2 regions of the Bradyrhizobium sp. SZCCHNR1002 genome follow, and region 2 is predicted to be linked to the other one. Evidence: predicted binding sites of a transcription regulator. Region 2 holds the regulator's gene; the other holds the start of a gene.
What was found. Region 2 encodes LexA, which represses DNA repair genes until DNA is damaged. Its sites were predicted from a motif close to TGTTCNNNNTGTGTTCNG; they were not measured.

Region 1 (7,978 bases), on a different contig from region 2:
TGTGCTGCTCGAAGCCGTAGCCCGGGCAGTCCTGCGCCAGCGCGCACATCAGCCGGTCCCGCGTCACCTTGGCGACGATCGAAGCCGCCGCGATCGACATCACCAGCCCGTCACCGCCGATCACGGCCTCGCAGCCGCAGTCGACATCGATGCGGTCACGACCGTCGACGAACACGTGCCTGGGCGCCTCCGGCAGCGCCTTCACCGCCCGCGCAAGCGCCCACAGCGACGCCCGCAGGATGTTGTCGCGATCGATGCGCGCCGGCGAGGCGACCGCCACGGCGAAGGCGGAGGTCTTGCAGATCTTGTCGAACAGCGCCTCGCGCTGCTCCGCGCTCAGCCGCTTCGAATCGTCGAGCCCCTTCGGAATGCGGTCGGGATCGAGAATCACGGCTGCCGCCACGACCGGGCCCGCGAGCGGACCACGGCCGGCCTCGTCGCAGCCGGCGACCGGCCAGATGCCCTGCTTCAGCAGAGCACGCTCGCGGCGGAAACTCGGCGGCGCCACCGCAATGACACCCTTGCCGAGCCTGCCGCCAGCCTTGCCGGCCTCCTTTGCAGAGCCGAGCTTAGCCGCCCCCTTCGCAGCGCCGCTCTTCGCAGCGTCAGCCTTCGTAACGCCAGCCTTCGTAACACCAACCTTCGCAGCGCCGCTCTTGGCCGACGCACCACTGGCGGCCTTCGCCCTGCCCGGCTTGTTCGCTTGGTCCCGAATCATGGTCGGCATGGTGCGGACCGGGACGCAGCCGCGCAACCCGCAACCTTTCTCAATTCCCCACTATTCGCAACGTGGGTCCGCGGCCCTGGACTCCTCCGGCAGACGCACCCGACCGTCGTCGCCGACTTCGATCCCCGGCGCCACGACGGCTTCCCAGACATGGCCGTCCGGATCGGCGAAATAGCCGCAATAGCCACCATAGTGGGTCGGATGGGCCGGCTTCAGCAGCGAGGCTCCCTTCGCGACCGCCGCGGCCAGGGCTGCATCGACCTCAGCCTCGGAGCGGCAGTTCCAGGCCAGCGTCACACCGCGGAACGCCCGCGGACGAGGTTCCTCCGGCACACCGGCTTCTTGTGCCAGCGTGTGCCAAGGATACAGCGCCAGAACGGTTGCTCCAGTCTCGAAGAACGCCACGGCCTCCCCGGTCGCCTGGAACTTCCGAACGAAGCCGAGCGAGGCGTAGAACGCGATGCTCCGCCGCATCTCGGAGACGCCGAGCGTGACAACCGTGAACCGCGGAACCACGACCTCGGCACCCATGACGCCCTCTCTCATCCTTCAAAACAGGCTGAGCTGCTGCCCGCCGCCCTTCGGCCGCACGAAATGATCCGTCGTCAGCTTGGTCCGCCGCTTGTTCAGGCCGAGCTTCTCGCAGGCGATCTCGAAGCGGCGGCCGATCATCCAGGCCATAGGACCTGTCCCCTTCATCCGGGTGCCCCATTGCGAGTCGTAGTCGCGGCCGCCGCGCATATCGCGGATCAGGGTGAAGACGTGGCGATAGCGATCCGGATAATGCTCGAGCAGCCATTCGCGGAACAGGTCGCGCACCTCCAGCGGCAGGCGCAGCAGCACGTACGCAGCTTCCTTGACGCCGGCATGAGCGGCGGCATCGAGGATGCGCTCGATCTCGCTGTCGTTCAGCGCCGGAATCACCGGTGCCACCATCACGGTCGTCGGAATGCCCGCCTTGGAGAGCGCCTGCAGCGCCTCCAGCCGCTTCGACGGCGTCGACGCCCGCGGCTCCATGGTACGCGCCAGCTTCGGATCCAGCGTGGTCACGGAGATCGCGACCTTTGCCAGGTTCTTCTTGGCCATCCGCGCCAGAATGTCGGCATCACGCATCACCAGCGCCGACTTGGTGACGATTCCGACGGGATGGCCAACCTTTTCCAGCACCTCGAGAATGCCGCGCATGATCTTCCGCTCACGCTCGATCGGCTGGTAGGGATCGGTGTTGGTGCCGATCGCGATCATTCGCGGCTCATAGCCGCTCGCCGCGAGCTCCTTTTCCAGCAGCACAGGCGCGTCCGGCTTCACGAACAGCTTGGATTCGAAGTCGAGGCCGGGCGACAGGCCGAGGAAGGCGTGGGTCGGCCGCGCGAAACAATAGACGCAGCCGTGCTCGCAGCCCCGATACGGATTGATCGAGCGATCGAAGCCAATGTCCGGCGAGTCGTTGCGAGTGATGACCTTGCGCGAGGTGTCGGTCGCGACCGTGGTCTTGAATGGCGGCAGCTCCTCGAGGCTCTGCCAGCCGTCGTCGAAGGCGATGCGGGCCTCGGCCTCGTAGCGTCCGCTCGCATTGGATTGCGCCCCCCGGCCGCGGCGCCGGCTCCGGTCGATGGTGACCGCGAGCTCGGGGAAATCGGTCTCGGGACGGTTCTGCTCAGGACCCGGGGAAGGCGCGCCCGCCGGCTCGGAGGGCACCTGGACCGGCGGGCGCTTGAGGGCATGTGAAGATGCTCGGCTCATGGCCAAGACATAGCACAAAAAGAGAACATAACAAGATCAAAATTGAACAAGCTCGGAGGATCCGTTCTGAGCCTGCGCAAGGCCAGCCATCACATTCCCGTTCTATGCTGCGGCCGCGTTGGAACGGGACGGTGCGGCGTTACTCTCCTGTACTCTCCCGCAGGCGCGAAACGGACGGCAAGCGAGGTCCCATGCAGCTTAGTTCTCCCCCGAAGAGCAATCCGGCCGACGATCTCGATTTGCTCGACCGCTACTGGCGCGCGGCGAACTACCTCTCGGTCGGCCAGATCTACCTGCTCGACAACCCGCTGCTGAGCGAGCCGCTGAAGCCGGAGCACATCAAGCCACGCCTGCTCGGCCATTGGGGCACGACGCCGGGGCTGAACTTCATCTACGCCCATCTCAACCGCGCCATCGCCGCACAGGATCTCAACGTGATCTATGTCTGCGGCCCCGGGCATGGCGGCCCGGGCATGGTCGCCAACACCTATCTCGAGGGCAGCTACAGCGAGATCTATCCCGACATCACGCGCGATGCGGACGGGCTGCGCAAGCTGTTCCGGCAGTTCTCCTTTCCCGGCGGCATTCCGAGCCATGCGGCACCGGAGACGCCGGGGTCGATCCATGAAGGCGGCGAGCTCGGCTATGCGCTGGTGCACGCCTATGGCGCGGCGTTCGACAATCCCGACCTGATCGTGGCCTGCGTCATCGGCGACGGCGAGGCCGAAACGGGACCGCTCGCCGCGTCGTGGCACTCGAACAAATTCCTCAACCCGGCGCATGATGGCGCGGTGCTGCCGATCCTGCATCTCAACGGCTACAAGATCGCCAATCCCACCGTGCTGGGCCGCATGGCCGATGCCGAGATCAAGTCTTTGTTCGAGGGCTACGGCTACGCGCCGCTGTTCGTCGAGGGCGATGCGCCCCAGGCGATGCACCGGCAGATGGCGGATGCGCTCGACGTTGCGCTCGCCAGCATCCGCTCGATCCAGCAGAATGCGCGCCAGCCGGATGCCGTGATCCATCGCCCGCGCTGGCCGATGATCGTGCTGCGCAGCCCGAAGGGCTGGACCGGGCCGAAGGAGGTTGACGGCCTCAAGGTCGAAGGGTTCTGGCGCGCCCATCAAGTGCCGATCGGCAATCCCCGCCGCAATCCGCAGCATCTCGCTTTGCTTGAAGCCTGGATGAGGAGCTACCAGCCCGAGACGCTGTTCGACGCGACCGGCCGTCTGGCGCCGGAGTTGCAGGCGCTGGCGCCGAAAGGCGCGCGGCGCATGGGCGCCAACCCGCATGCCAATGGCGGCCTTCTCAAGCGCGAGCTGAAGCTGCCCGACTATCGCGCCTTCGCGGTCGACATTCGCTCCCCCGGCGAGACCATCGCCGAGGCGACGCGCGAGCTCGGCAGGTTCCTGCGCGAGGTCTTTACGTTGAACCAGGCCACGCGCAATTTCCGCATCATGGGCCCGGACGAGACCGCCTCGAACCGGCTCGACGCCGTGTTCGACGTCACCGAGCGCGTCTGGATGGAAGGCATCGAGCCCTATGACGTCCATCTCGCCCAGGATGGCCGCGTCATGGAGGTGCTGAGCGAGCATCTCTGCCAGGGCTGGCTGGAAGGCTATCTGCTCACCGGCCGCCATGGATTCTTCTCCTGCTACGAAGCCTTCATCCACATCGTGGATTCCATGTTCAACCAGCATGCCAAATGGCTGAAGGTCGCGCGCGAGCTGCCATGGCGTCGCTCGATCGCGTCGCTCAATTATCTGCTGACCTCGCATGTCTGGCGGCAGGACCATAACGGCTTCAGCCATCAGGATCCCGGCTTCGTCGATCTCGTCGCCAACAAGAAGGCCGACATCGTCCGCATCTACCTGCCCCCGGACGCCAACACGCTGCTGTGGATCGCCGATCATTGCCTGCGCACCTACGACCGCATCAACGTCATCGTCGCCGGCAAGCAGCCGGCGCCGCAATGGTTGTCGATGACGGACGCGGCGACGCATTGCGACGCCGGCATCGGCATCTGGTCATGGGCCGGCACCGGGCCGGCCGATGCGGAGCCGGACGTGGTGATGGCCTGCGCCGGCGATGTCCCCACGCTGGAGACGCTCGCAGCCGTCACTCTGCTGCGCAAGGAATTGCCCGAGCTGAAGATCCGCGTCGTCAACGTCGTCGACCTGATGACCTTGCAGCCTGCGAAAGAGCATCCGCATGGCCTCAGCGATCGCGACTTCGACAGCCTGTTCACGACAGACAAGCCCGTGATCTTCGCCTATCACGGCTATCCCTATCTGATCCATCGCCTCACCTACAGCCGCACCAACCATGCCGGCATGCATGTGCGCGGCTTCATCGAGGAAGGCACCACGACGACGCCGTTCGACATGGTCGTGCTCAACGAGCTCGACCGCTTCCACCTCGCCATCGAGGCGATCGAGCGCGTGCCGGGCCTCAGCGTGTCGGCGGCCGCCGTGAAGCAGAAGTTCCGCGACGCGCTGATCACGCATGCGCGCTACATCCGCGCGCATGGCGAGGACATGCCGGAGATCCGCGATTGGGTCTGGCAGAACAGCGCAGGCGGGACGACGCCGGTGCAGGCCGGCGACTGAGCCAGCCGAGCGCGAGCCTCGGCCACGCCGCACCTTGAAATAGCAAACGTTCAGGCGCAGCCCGAACGTGCGACGCCAGCGCATGCTGCAAAATTCTGCAGTGCAGCGGGCTGATTTGGTTGTGACAAGATGATAACAACGGAACCGGAGACGCTGGAAACGACGATGCCAGGTTCATGCTGAGCGTGATCATCCCGACCGCAGGGGTCGAGCAGACCGCCGTGGCCACCTTGTCCGCGCTGGTGCCGGGCGCAGCGGCCGGTGTCGTCACCGAGGTACTGCTGGTCGACCGCTCTCCCGATCCCAGCGTGATCGAGCGCGTCGCCGACGTCGCCGGCTGCCATTTCATGACGTTCGAGGGCAGCCATGCCGCAGCGTTGGCCGCCGGCGCCGCGAAGGCCCGGGCGCCGTGGCTGATGTTTCTGCCCGCGGGCGCGGTGCTCGACGCGGGGTGGATCGACGAGACCATGCAGTTCGTCCAGAGCGTCGCTGCCAGCGGCCGGCCGCGCGCCGGAATTTTCCGCTATGCCCGGTCACCCTACGCCGCCGTCAGCCTGCGTGACCGGCTGCGATCGGTCGTCCGCGTTCTTGCCGGGCCGCTAGGCGACCAGGGCCTCTTGATCGCGCGGGATCACTACCGGCAGATCGGTGGCTACCAGCCCGAGCATAAGCGTGCCGAAGCGCGGCTGCTGCGTCAGCTCGGCCGCTCCTCCCGCACCATGCTGCGCAGCCGGATCATCATGGTCTAGCGCCGGATACTTGTCATCGTCAATCAATTGATTGATAATGGCAAGTATACGAGGTGCCCCATGATCAACGTTCCGTCCAATGACCAGGTCGCCGCGGTTCGCGCCTTCAACCGCTTCTACACCAGGAAGCTCGGCGCGCTGGACCAACATCTGCTCGACAGCCCGTTCTCGCTGGCCGAGGCGCGCGTGCTCTACGAGCTGGCCCAGCACGACGCCGTCTCTGCCAAGGAGATCGGTCTCTCGCTCGGCCTCGATGCCGGTTATCTCAGCCGCATCGTGCAGAGCTTCGACGAGAACGGCCTGATCGCTCGTACCCCCCTGCCGTCGGACCGGAGGCAACAGCAGCTCAGCCTCACCGCCAAGGGGCGGCAGGCCTATGCCCGGCTCGATCGCAGCTCGCAGAAGGAGATCGCGGCGATGCTGGCGCCGCTCGCGCCCGAGGTCCGCAACCGTCTGGTCGGAGCGATGGGCGCCATCGAGACCGCGCTGGAGCCGCCGCAGCCGCGACGCTCCACCGTGCTGCTGCGCAGCCATCGTCCCGGCGACATCGGCTGGGTGGTGTCGCGGCACGGCGCTGTCTATGCCGAGGAGTATGGCTGGGACATCACGTTCGAGGCGCTGGTCGCAGAGATCGGCGCACAGTTCATCCGCAGCTACGATCCGGCCCGCGAGCATTGCTGGATCGCGGAGCTGGCCGGCGAGCCGGTCGGCTCGATCTTCCTCGTCAACGGCGGCGACGGCGTCGCCAAGCTGCGGCTGCTGCTGGTCGAAAAGAAGGCGCGCGGTCTCGGCGTCGGCCGGGCGCTGACCGAGCAATGCATCCGCTTTGCCCGCGAGAAGGACTACAGCAAAGTGGTGCTGTGGACCCAGAGCATCCTCACGGCAGCGCGTGACATCTATGCCCGCGCAGGCTTCCGCAAGGTCGGCGAGGAGCCGCATGCGTCGTTCGGCGTCGAACTCATGGGCGAGACCTGGGAGCTCGAGCTGCAGCGCGCGGCGAGCCGAGGCAACCGGCAGTAGGAACAGCTCCACCATGCAACGCGTCTCACGCGTCGATTGCGGAGTTGCCGCGCTTCAGTAGTATCGCGCCAAACTGAAGCGGGGGATCACGAGTGATCAGTTTGACGTGCCGATCGAAGCTTGCCGTGTGTCTTGCATTTGCGGGCGCCGTTGGGATCGCAGGCTCCGCGCATGCCGCCCCCAAGGGCCGCGCGACCATCGCGATCACCCGCACGACCGATCTCCTCTATCTGGCGGTACCCGCCGCCGTCGAGATCAACGGCGCGAAGGTGGCAAGCCTCGGCCGCGGCGAAAGCTACCGGGGGCAGCTTCCTCCGGGCCCGGTCGCCATCACCGTCTCGACCTGGGCGTCACCGGGGTCGTCGAGCATTCGTTTCACCGCCGTGCCCGGCAAGACCTACCGGATGATCGTGGGTCCGCGCGGGAATAATTTCGCGGCCAGCATGGTGGGCGGCCTCATCGGCGCCGCCATCGAAGGCGGCGGCGCGTTCGAGATCGTGCCGGCGAAGTGACGCCGGATGCTGAGCGCGCAGCGGTGAAAAGCTACGCGGTTGCGCCCTGGGCCTTGGGCCGGCGCAGGTGCTCGTCGAGCCGCGGCATGATCTCGACGAAATTGCAGGGCCGCGTGCGATAGTCGAGCTGAGCGGCGAGGATGCCGTCCCAGCCGTCGCGGCAGGCGCCGGGCGAGCCCGGTAGGCAGAAGATGTAGGTCGCGCCGGCAACGCCCGCAGTCGCGCGGCTCTGGATCGTCGACGTCCCGATCTTGGCATGGCTCAGCAGGTGGAAGGCGATCGAGAAGCCGTCCATGCGCTTCTCGAACAACGGCTCGATCGCCTCCGGCGTGACGTCGCGGCCGGTGAAGCCGGTGCCGCCGGTGGTGATGATGACGTCGACGCCGGGATCGGCGATCCACGCCTTCACCACGGCGCGGATCTTCTCGACATCGTCGGTGACGATGTCGCGCGCGGCGAGCTTGTGGCCGGCCGCGGTCAGGCGGTCGCTCAAGGTGTTGCCGGACTTGTCGTCGGCAAGCGAGCGCGTGTCGGACACCGTCAACACGGCGATGTTGAGAGGAATGAAGCTCTTGGTCTCGTCGATCGCCATCGTGACTCCGCCCTTCCTAGATCATG
Region 2 (7,978 bases):
ACGACGCCGTCGATGTCGCAGACCCAGATGTTCTCGCGTTTCGCGCCCATCGACACCAGCAGATTGAGGCAGGCGATGGCGGCGGCGCCCGCGCCCGAGGTCACGATCTTGACCTCGGACAGTTGCTTGCCGGCGAGCGACAGCGCGTTCTTGATCGCCGCGCCGACGATGATCGCGGTGCCGTGCTGGTCGTCATGGAAGACCGGGATCTTCATGCGCTCCTTGAGCCGCGCCTCGATCTCGAAGCACTCCGGTCCCTTGATGTCCTCGAGGTTGATGCCGCCGAAGGTCGGCTCCAGCGCCGCCACCGTCTCGACCACGCGGTCGATGGTGTCGGCGGCGATCTCGATGTCGAACACGTCGATGCCGGCGAACTTCTTGAACAGGACCGCCTTGCCCTCCATGACCGGCTTGGAGGCCAGTGGGCCGATATTGCCGAGCCCGAGCACCGCGGTGCCGTTGGAGACCACGGCGACGAGATTGGCGCGCGCGGTCAGCGTGGCGGCCTCGGCCGGATTGTTGGCGATCTCGGTGCACGCAGCGGCCACGCCCGGAGAATAGGCGAGCGCGAGGTCGCGCTGGTTGGCGAGCGGCTTGGAGGCCTGGATCTCCAGCTTGCCGGGCCGCGGCAGGCGGTGATAGGCCAGGGCTGCGGAACGAAGATCTTCAGAAAAGGACGACGACATACGTGCTCCAGCGTTTCCGACCCGGATTTTTGGTCTCTTGAATTTCGTTCAGACGTCGGTTTTTCCGGCCGGTGGAAGCGCATGTGATGCACGTTGGACGGCTTTCATGCAACATCCGAAACCATGTTCGTCGGCATCCCGGGCCAGCGATTCCCTAATTCGCAGAAGCACATCCCTACTCCATCGATTTCCCTGAGACCATCACCCCTCTGCTGCCTAAGCGTTGGGCGGAGCATATCGAAATGAAACGTGTCGTCATCGCAGTCCTCGTAGCGGTAGCCCTGGGCGCCGCCGGCTTCATCGGCGTCCCCTGGTACGCCCAGGCGCGCGCCGAGCGCGAGGTCGAGGCCAATTTCGCCCAGATCCGCCAGAACGGCGCCACGGCCAGCCACGGCAAGGTCGCCTTCGACCTGTGGTCGCGCAAGTTGACGATCGCCGACGTCAAGCTGGCATCGACCAGCCAACCGCCGGCCAGCGTGACCTTCGGCAGCATCGTCGCCACCGGGCTGAACCAGCCCGACAGCGAGCATGTCACGGCGTCCAGCATCGAGGTCAATGACGTCACGATGGCCGGCAGCCTGGCCGGCGCAGCGCCGATGCGGCTCAGCTACAAGCTGCCGCAGCTGGTGGTGAAGGACTATGCCGGTCCGGCGCGGTTTGCCGCGATCCCCTCCGGCGCCAGCATGCCCGACACCTACCGGGCGCTCGCCCAGCAGTTCGTGACAATCAGCGCATCGTCGGTCTCCGTGCCGCGCACCACGGGCACCATGGACGGCGGCCCCTCCGCCGGCCCGGCCGAATTCGCCTATTCCGGGCTCACGTTCGAGACCATCAAGGCCGGCCGCATCGCCAGCTACAAGCTCGACGAGGTCACCTTCACGATGACCCCGCAGCAGCCGGGCGGCAAGGCCGACAAGATGCAGGGCCGCATGGCCGGCATCGTCCATCAGGACATGGACGCCAACGCGATCCTGGCCGTGCTCGATCCCGACGCCGCCAAGGACGACAAGACCTATCGCATCAACGGCAAGTTCACGATGGGCGCCTACGAGATCACCACGGACTCCGGCCTGAAGATGCGCATGGACAGCGCCAGCGCGGACGAGTTCAGCGTGCGGCCCTCCCGGCTGCAGCTGCCCGCTCTTTTCGCCGTCCTTCCGGCAACGCCGGCCGCCCAGCCGACGCCCGAGCAGGCACGCGAGCTGATGGACAGGGTCGCCGGCATCTATGAGGGCATGGCGATCAAGAATGCCGAGCTCCGCGGCCTGTCGATCGAGACGCCGCAAGGGCCCGCCAAGCTCGCCTCGTTCCGCCTCGACCTCCAGGACGGCAAAGGCGACATCGCCGTCGAGGGGTTTGACGGCCGCGGGCCGAACGGGCCGATCAAGCTCGGCCGCTTCGCGCTGAAGAGCTTCGATCTCGCCGGCCTGATGCATTTCGCCGCCAAATATTCCGCCGCCGGCGCCAAGCCCGCCCCGGCCGAGGCGGCCGAGATGCTCAAGCTGCTCGCCGGCATCGAGCTGAAGGCCCTGTCGACACCCTACAAGTCCGGCGACAAGCCGGTGCAAATCGACACGATCAGCCTCGATTGGGGCCAGTATGTCGGCCCGATCCCGACGCAGGCACGCCTCGTCGCCAAGATGGCCGGGCCGCTCGATCCCTCCAACCCGGCCTTCCTGCCGCTGCTGGTCGCCGGCATCGACACCGCCGCGCTCGATGCCGATCTCGGCCTTGGCTGGACCGAGAGCGCCGGCACCTTCGCGGTGTCGCCGTTCAAGCTCGAGGTCAGCAATCTGATCGGTGCCTCCGCCAGCGTCTCGCTGGCGCGCGTGCCGCGCGACGTGTTCACGGTCGATCTGCAGCAGGCGACGGCGGCGGCGGCGCAGATCGAGGCGTCCGGGATCGAACTGGCGTTGCGCGATCTCGGCGCCGTCGACGTGTTCGTCGCCAACTATGCGCGAACGCACGCGATCCCGCGTGACGCCGCGCGCAAGGCGCTGGTCGACAGCATCAAGGCGATCGGCGCACAGTTCGCCGCCGACAACGCCGATGTCGCCGCCGCGGTCGACGCCCTCGGCCGCTTCGTCGAGAAGCCGCGCCAGACGTTTACGCTGAAGCTCTCGCCGCGCGCCAAGGTGCCTGCCATGCAGCTCGCCCAGCTGATCGCGATCGACCCGCCGAGCGCGCTGGCGCAGTTCAAGATCGAGGCGCAGACGGCGCCGTGAGACTGACGCCGATCGGAGCAGCGCGCCGAAGCAGGACGTGAGTCCACGTCTCTCTCCACGCGTCATTCCGGGGCGCGCGTAGCGCGAGCCCGGAATCCATACTCCGGGACGGTGATTGGTGAAGGAGGTCAAGCGAGCAGACATCCCGATCCTCTCGACCGGTCGTGGTTATGGATTCCGGGCTCGCGCTGCGCGCGCCCCGGAATGACGGGCGGAGAGAGCGTGCCATCAGGCGGCAACGTTGCACGCGGAGGGATCGCGCTCGCTGATCAAGACGCACCGTTGGCACCTCGCCGTCAGCACACACGTCCACGATCCCGCGGCTGAAATGCCCGAGTTGATCCGGTTCGTTCGGCCCTCGCTTAGCGAAGAGGGCGCAGGGAATGCCGGGTGCTGGCCGCAACCCATGGCCCGCCTGCGAACAAAAATGCAGGCGGCAGGTACCACAGGTTCAGCCGGTCATCCGGCATTCCCTGCGCGGTGGGCTTGTCGGCTGCTTCGCGCTCTCCCTGGTGCACCGGGCTTGTTGGCCACCATGACGACAATGCGCTTCGAGCGCCTTGCGCTTGACACCAGCGTCGGGGTGTCGAGACCACGCGACTTGACCGCCTGCAATTCGCCGTTCGTCCACGCGCCATCAGCACGTTGCGACAGACTGCAGCCACCGCCTCCCCACCTCACGTCTCGTGACGACCGCGAACCGTCCCTCTTCATCGAGGCGGGATGCGCGAGAAGATGCAGGTGATCTGCCCGACGGCGCAAGCGGAAACAGTGCGGCAGACTAACACGACGGGCAGTTGGCGCATGGCGGAGATGCGGAAATTGCCCGTCGGGCAGACACGCGGAGGAGAGCGACGAACGACGACGCTGCTGTCTAAGTCGAACCGAATATGCGGATCGGACATCCGGTCTGATGGGTTCTCTCGGTCCAGCCGGTCCCGATCCAACGGAAGCGACTTGCCCCGGGGACTTGGCCGCGCCGTGCACGTTCGGTTAGAACGCGACTCCCGCGAGTCGTCCCGCCTCCATCCGAAGGAACTCTCATGGCCTTGATGCCGGTGTCCGATGCGTTGTCTGCGGTGCTCGCCGGCGCCGAACCGCTGGCCGAGGAGATGGTCGGGCTGGACGAGGCGTTTCACCGGGTGCTGGCACGTGACCTCGCGGCGCTGCGGACGCAGCCGCCGGAGGCGATGTCGGCGATGGACGGCTATGCGGTGCGCGCGGCCGATGCCGACAAGCCCCAGGCGCGGCTCAAGGTGATCGGCGAGGTCGCCGCCGGGCGGCCGTTCGATCGCGTCCTCGGGCCTGGCGAGGCGGCGCGCATCTTCACCGGCGGCGTGGTGCCGGACGGCGCCGACGCCGTCGTGATCCAGGAGGACACGATCGCGGACGGCGATCACGTCGTGCTCAGCGAGGCCGCAATCAAGGGCCGCCACATCCGGCCGGCAGGAGTCGACTTCCACGAGGGCATGGTGCTGCTGAGCGCCGGGCGCCGGCTCAGCGACCGCGATCTGTCGCTCGCCGCCAGCATGAACCATCCGGCGCTGCCAGTGCGGCGGCGCCCGAGGGTAGCGCTGCTCGCCACCGGCGACGAGCTGGTGATGCCCGGCGCGACGCCGGGTCCGGGCCAGATCGTCTATTCCAACGGCTATGCTCTGCGCGCGCTGGTGCGCAGCGAAGGCGCCGAGCCGGTCGATCTCGGCATTGCCGCCGATACGCTCGACGCCACGGTTGCCGGCATCCGCCGGGCGCGCGAGGCCGAGGCCGACATCCTGGTCACCACCGGAGGCGCCTCGGTCGGTGATCACGACCTGGTCAAGCAGGCGCTCGAGGCCGAGGGCGTCGAGATGGCGTTCTGGAAGATCGCAATGCGACCGGGCAAGCCGATGATGCATGGCCGGCTCGGCGGCATGAGGGTGATCGGGCTGCCGGGCAATCCGGTGTCGTCCTATGTCTGCGCCATCCTGTTCCTGGTCCCCTTGATTCGACGCCTGCTCGGCCGCGACGAAGCGCTGATGCCGCGCGAGACCGCCCTGCTCGGCCGCGAGCTCGCCGCCAACGATTCGCGCGAGGACTATCTGCGCGCCCGGCTGGAGGAACGCGCCGACGGCACGCTGGTCGCGACACCGGTGACGCAGCAGGATTCGTCGCTGCTCGGCCATCTCGCGCTCTCCCAGGCGCTCGTGATCCGTCCGGCCTATGCGCCGAAGGCGCCGGCCGGCAGCCCCTGCGAGATCCTGCGCCTGCCGAACTGAGCGGTTTTCCCCGGCAAAGCCCGGATCGTTCATCATATTTTTAGGATTGCGGAACACACATCGAACATATAGTGTCCGTTCATGATTTGTTTTTAGTATGTTGCGGGCGACGCGAATACGAACGTCCAACTCCCATTCGCCCTTGGACGCAGGGCGCGGACTCGGACGACACAAACTGGGGACCAGGTCGAGATGCTGACGCGCAAACAGTACGAACTTCTGCGGTTCATCAATGAACGGCTCAAGGAAGCCGGCGTGCCGCCGTCATTCGACGAGATGAAGGATGCCCTCGACCTGCGCTCGAAGTCCGGCATCCACCGCCTGATCACGGCGCTGGAGGAGCGCGGCTTCATCCGCCGGCTGCCCAACCGTGCCCGCGCCATCGAGGTGATCAAGCTGCCCGAGCTGTCGCAGGCCGGCAACAATCGCCGCGGTTTCACGCCGTCGGTGATCGAAGGCAATCTCGGCAAGGTGCGGACCTCGACGCCCGCGCTCGATGATGGCGAGCGCCCGGTCGCGGTGCCTGTCATGGGCCGCATCGCCGCGGGTACGCCGATCGAGGCGCTGCAGACCCGCAGCCACACGATCAGCGTGCCGGCCGACATGCTCGGCAATGGCGATCACTACGCGCTCGAGGTGCGCGGCGACTCGATGGTCGATGCCGGCATTCTCGACGGCGACATGGCGCTGATCCAGCGCAACGAGACCGCCGACACCGGGGACATCGTGGTGGCGCTGATCGACGATGAGGAAGCGACGTTGAAGCGTTTCCGTCGCCGCGGCGCCTCGATCGCGCTGGAGCCCGCCAATACCGCCTATGAGGTGCGCATCCTGCCGCCCAACCGGGTGAAGATCCAGGGCAAGCTGGTCGGGCTCTATCGCAAGTACTGAGCACCGACGCGCTGGTATCGGACGACATGCACAGTTGAGCGGCGGCGCGATGCTTGGAGCGTCGCCGCAGCTCAAAAACGAGTCACACGCGAATGCACCTCATGATGTGCAGCGCGGCACGCTCAAACGCTTGTGATCATCAGCGGCCACACGCCATGCAGATCAGCGCAGAATTGCCGTGAAGCGCGCGCTAACATCGCCTCGATGTCCACTCTGATAGAGGCCTGCGCCTGTCCGGGGGGAAGCGTGGGTCGGCTATCTCTCAGCGAGGAGCGATCCGATGTGTGACTACAGCCTCCATGCCGTTGCCTCCCGTCCTGCCAAGGTCGGCGAGACGCTGATATCGACGACCTTCCGCGGCACCGCGACCCGCGGCTTCGCGGTGGAGACCGAGCCCAACGTTGCGGTGTGCATGCTGCCTGGCACCGAGCTCGCCTTCGCCGAGGACGTCCGCTACGACAGCCGCTGGCTCTGGACCCGGACGATCCGCGAGCGCGTCGCCAAGTTCAACACGATCGAAAAGCACATCCCCGATCGCCATCACGACGCCATCGAGTTTGCCGACGGCCGGCACGTGCTCGTCACGCAGCTCTGCGAAGGCCAGCGCGTCACCGTGCTGCAGCTGCCCGTCACCAGGCAGCCGGGCGAGCACCGTCCGGATAGCGCGGAGGAGGCGCCGGCATCGCAGACGACGCGGATTCGCCGGATCAGCATCACCTGACACGCGTCAGTCGATTTCGTCGTCTCGGATCGCTCGCCCGCAGCCCTCGGCCGGCACCTGCCGAAGCCGAGGGCGCGAGCATCAGCGCGGAAGCCGGACGAACTAATCCTCGATCACCTGCTCCGTCTCCGGCGGAGTCGCATCCTGGCCACGCGACGCAGGCGCGCGCGGTGTCAGGGTCATGTCGAATTCGCCGGCATCGGCCGAAGCCGGCCACCACGGGCGATCCGTGCCACCAGCGCGCACCGGCGTGACCGCGAAGCCGGCGCCCCGCTGCACCAGCATCAAGGCGCCCTGCTGCTGCAGACGCGGGCGGTCGATCACGGCGGCCGCACACGACGACGGCGCGGCGCGCGCGGTCACGATCAGCGCGGCACGGACGCAATCATCGGCGATGGCGTCGGCGCGCAAGGTCATGGCGACGAAACGGCCATCGGCCATCGCCACGACACAGCCCGCCTCGTCGCAGGACACACCGTCACCGAGTGCAGCATCGGCGGGCAGGCGCGCATCGGCATCGGCGGCGAGCCACTCCTTGGTGACGAACACGTCCTTGCCGGTGCGCATTACATGCAGGCGCCCGTCGCGGCCACGCACCGCCACCGCGCGTCCGTCTCCGGCAATGAGAATGTCGGGCAACGGCGTCGTGGCGGCCCACAGGGTGGCCGCCGCGAGCACGACGGCGCCCGACCAGCGCAGCGGCGTCCGCAACAGCCCGATCAGGATGAGTCCGAGACTGGCCAGGATCAGCGGGCCGATGCCGAACGCCGGAATCCGTCCGACCGCGCCCGGTAGCGCCGCCACCCAGCGCGTCACCGCGATCATCCAGTCGATTCCGAAGCCCATCAGCGACCACCAGAAGCCGTCAAGGCCAAACGGCACCGCCAGCAGTCCCATCAGGCCGGCAGGCATCACCAGCACGGACACCACCGGCATCGCCGCGAGATTCGCCAGCACGCCATAGGGCGTGACGCGATGGAAGTGGAAGGCGGCGTAGGGCGTCGTCGCGAGCCCCGCGATCAGCGAGGCCAGCAGCAGCATCGCAAGCTCGCGCCCGCCCCACAACGCGATGCGCTGCGAGGCGGAGCTGTCCGGCGTCGCGAACAATCTCGGCAGGCCGAACTGCACCAGCGCGACGAGGCCGAGCGTCGCCGCGAAAGACATCTGGAAGCTCGGATGCACCAGCGCCTCGGGCGCTGC

Region 1: the regulator LexA is predicted to act here: its motif matches at 2,481-2,498, upstream of QX108_RS26560 (PA0069 family radical SAM protein).

The regions. Positions count from the first base shown of each region.
Region 1 covers NZ_JAUHIS010000006.1:330,077-338,054, reverse strand. Annotated here, with positions in the region: gene QX108_RS26570 (ribonuclease HII) at 1-727, opposite strand, end outside; gene QX108_RS26565 (VOC family protein) at 779-1,258, opposite strand; gene QX108_RS26560 (PA0069 family radical SAM protein) at 1,277-2,470, opposite strand; gene QX108_RS26555 (phosphoketolase family protein) at 2,662-5,079, shown strand; gene QX108_RS26550 (glycosyl transferase) at 5,256-5,828, shown strand; gene QX108_RS26545 (helix-turn-helix domain-containing GNAT family N-acetyltransferase) at 5,889-6,848, shown strand; gene QX108_RS26540 (hypothetical protein) at 6,974-7,360, shown strand; gene moaB (molybdenum cofactor biosynthesis protein B) at 7,392-7,952, opposite strand.
Region 2 covers NZ_JAUHIS010000001.1:1,122,857-1,130,834, forward strand. Annotated here, with positions in the region: gene QX108_RS05025 (NADP-dependent malic enzyme) at 1-686, opposite strand, end outside; gene QX108_RS05030 (hypothetical protein) at 929-2,911, shown strand; gene glp (gephyrin-like molybdotransferase Glp) at 3,955-5,166, shown strand; gene lexA (transcriptional repressor LexA) at 5,359-6,057, shown strand; gene QX108_RS05045 (hypothetical protein) at 6,338-6,778, shown strand; gene QX108_RS05050 (ComEC/Rec2 family competence protein) at 6,881-7,978, opposite strand, start outside.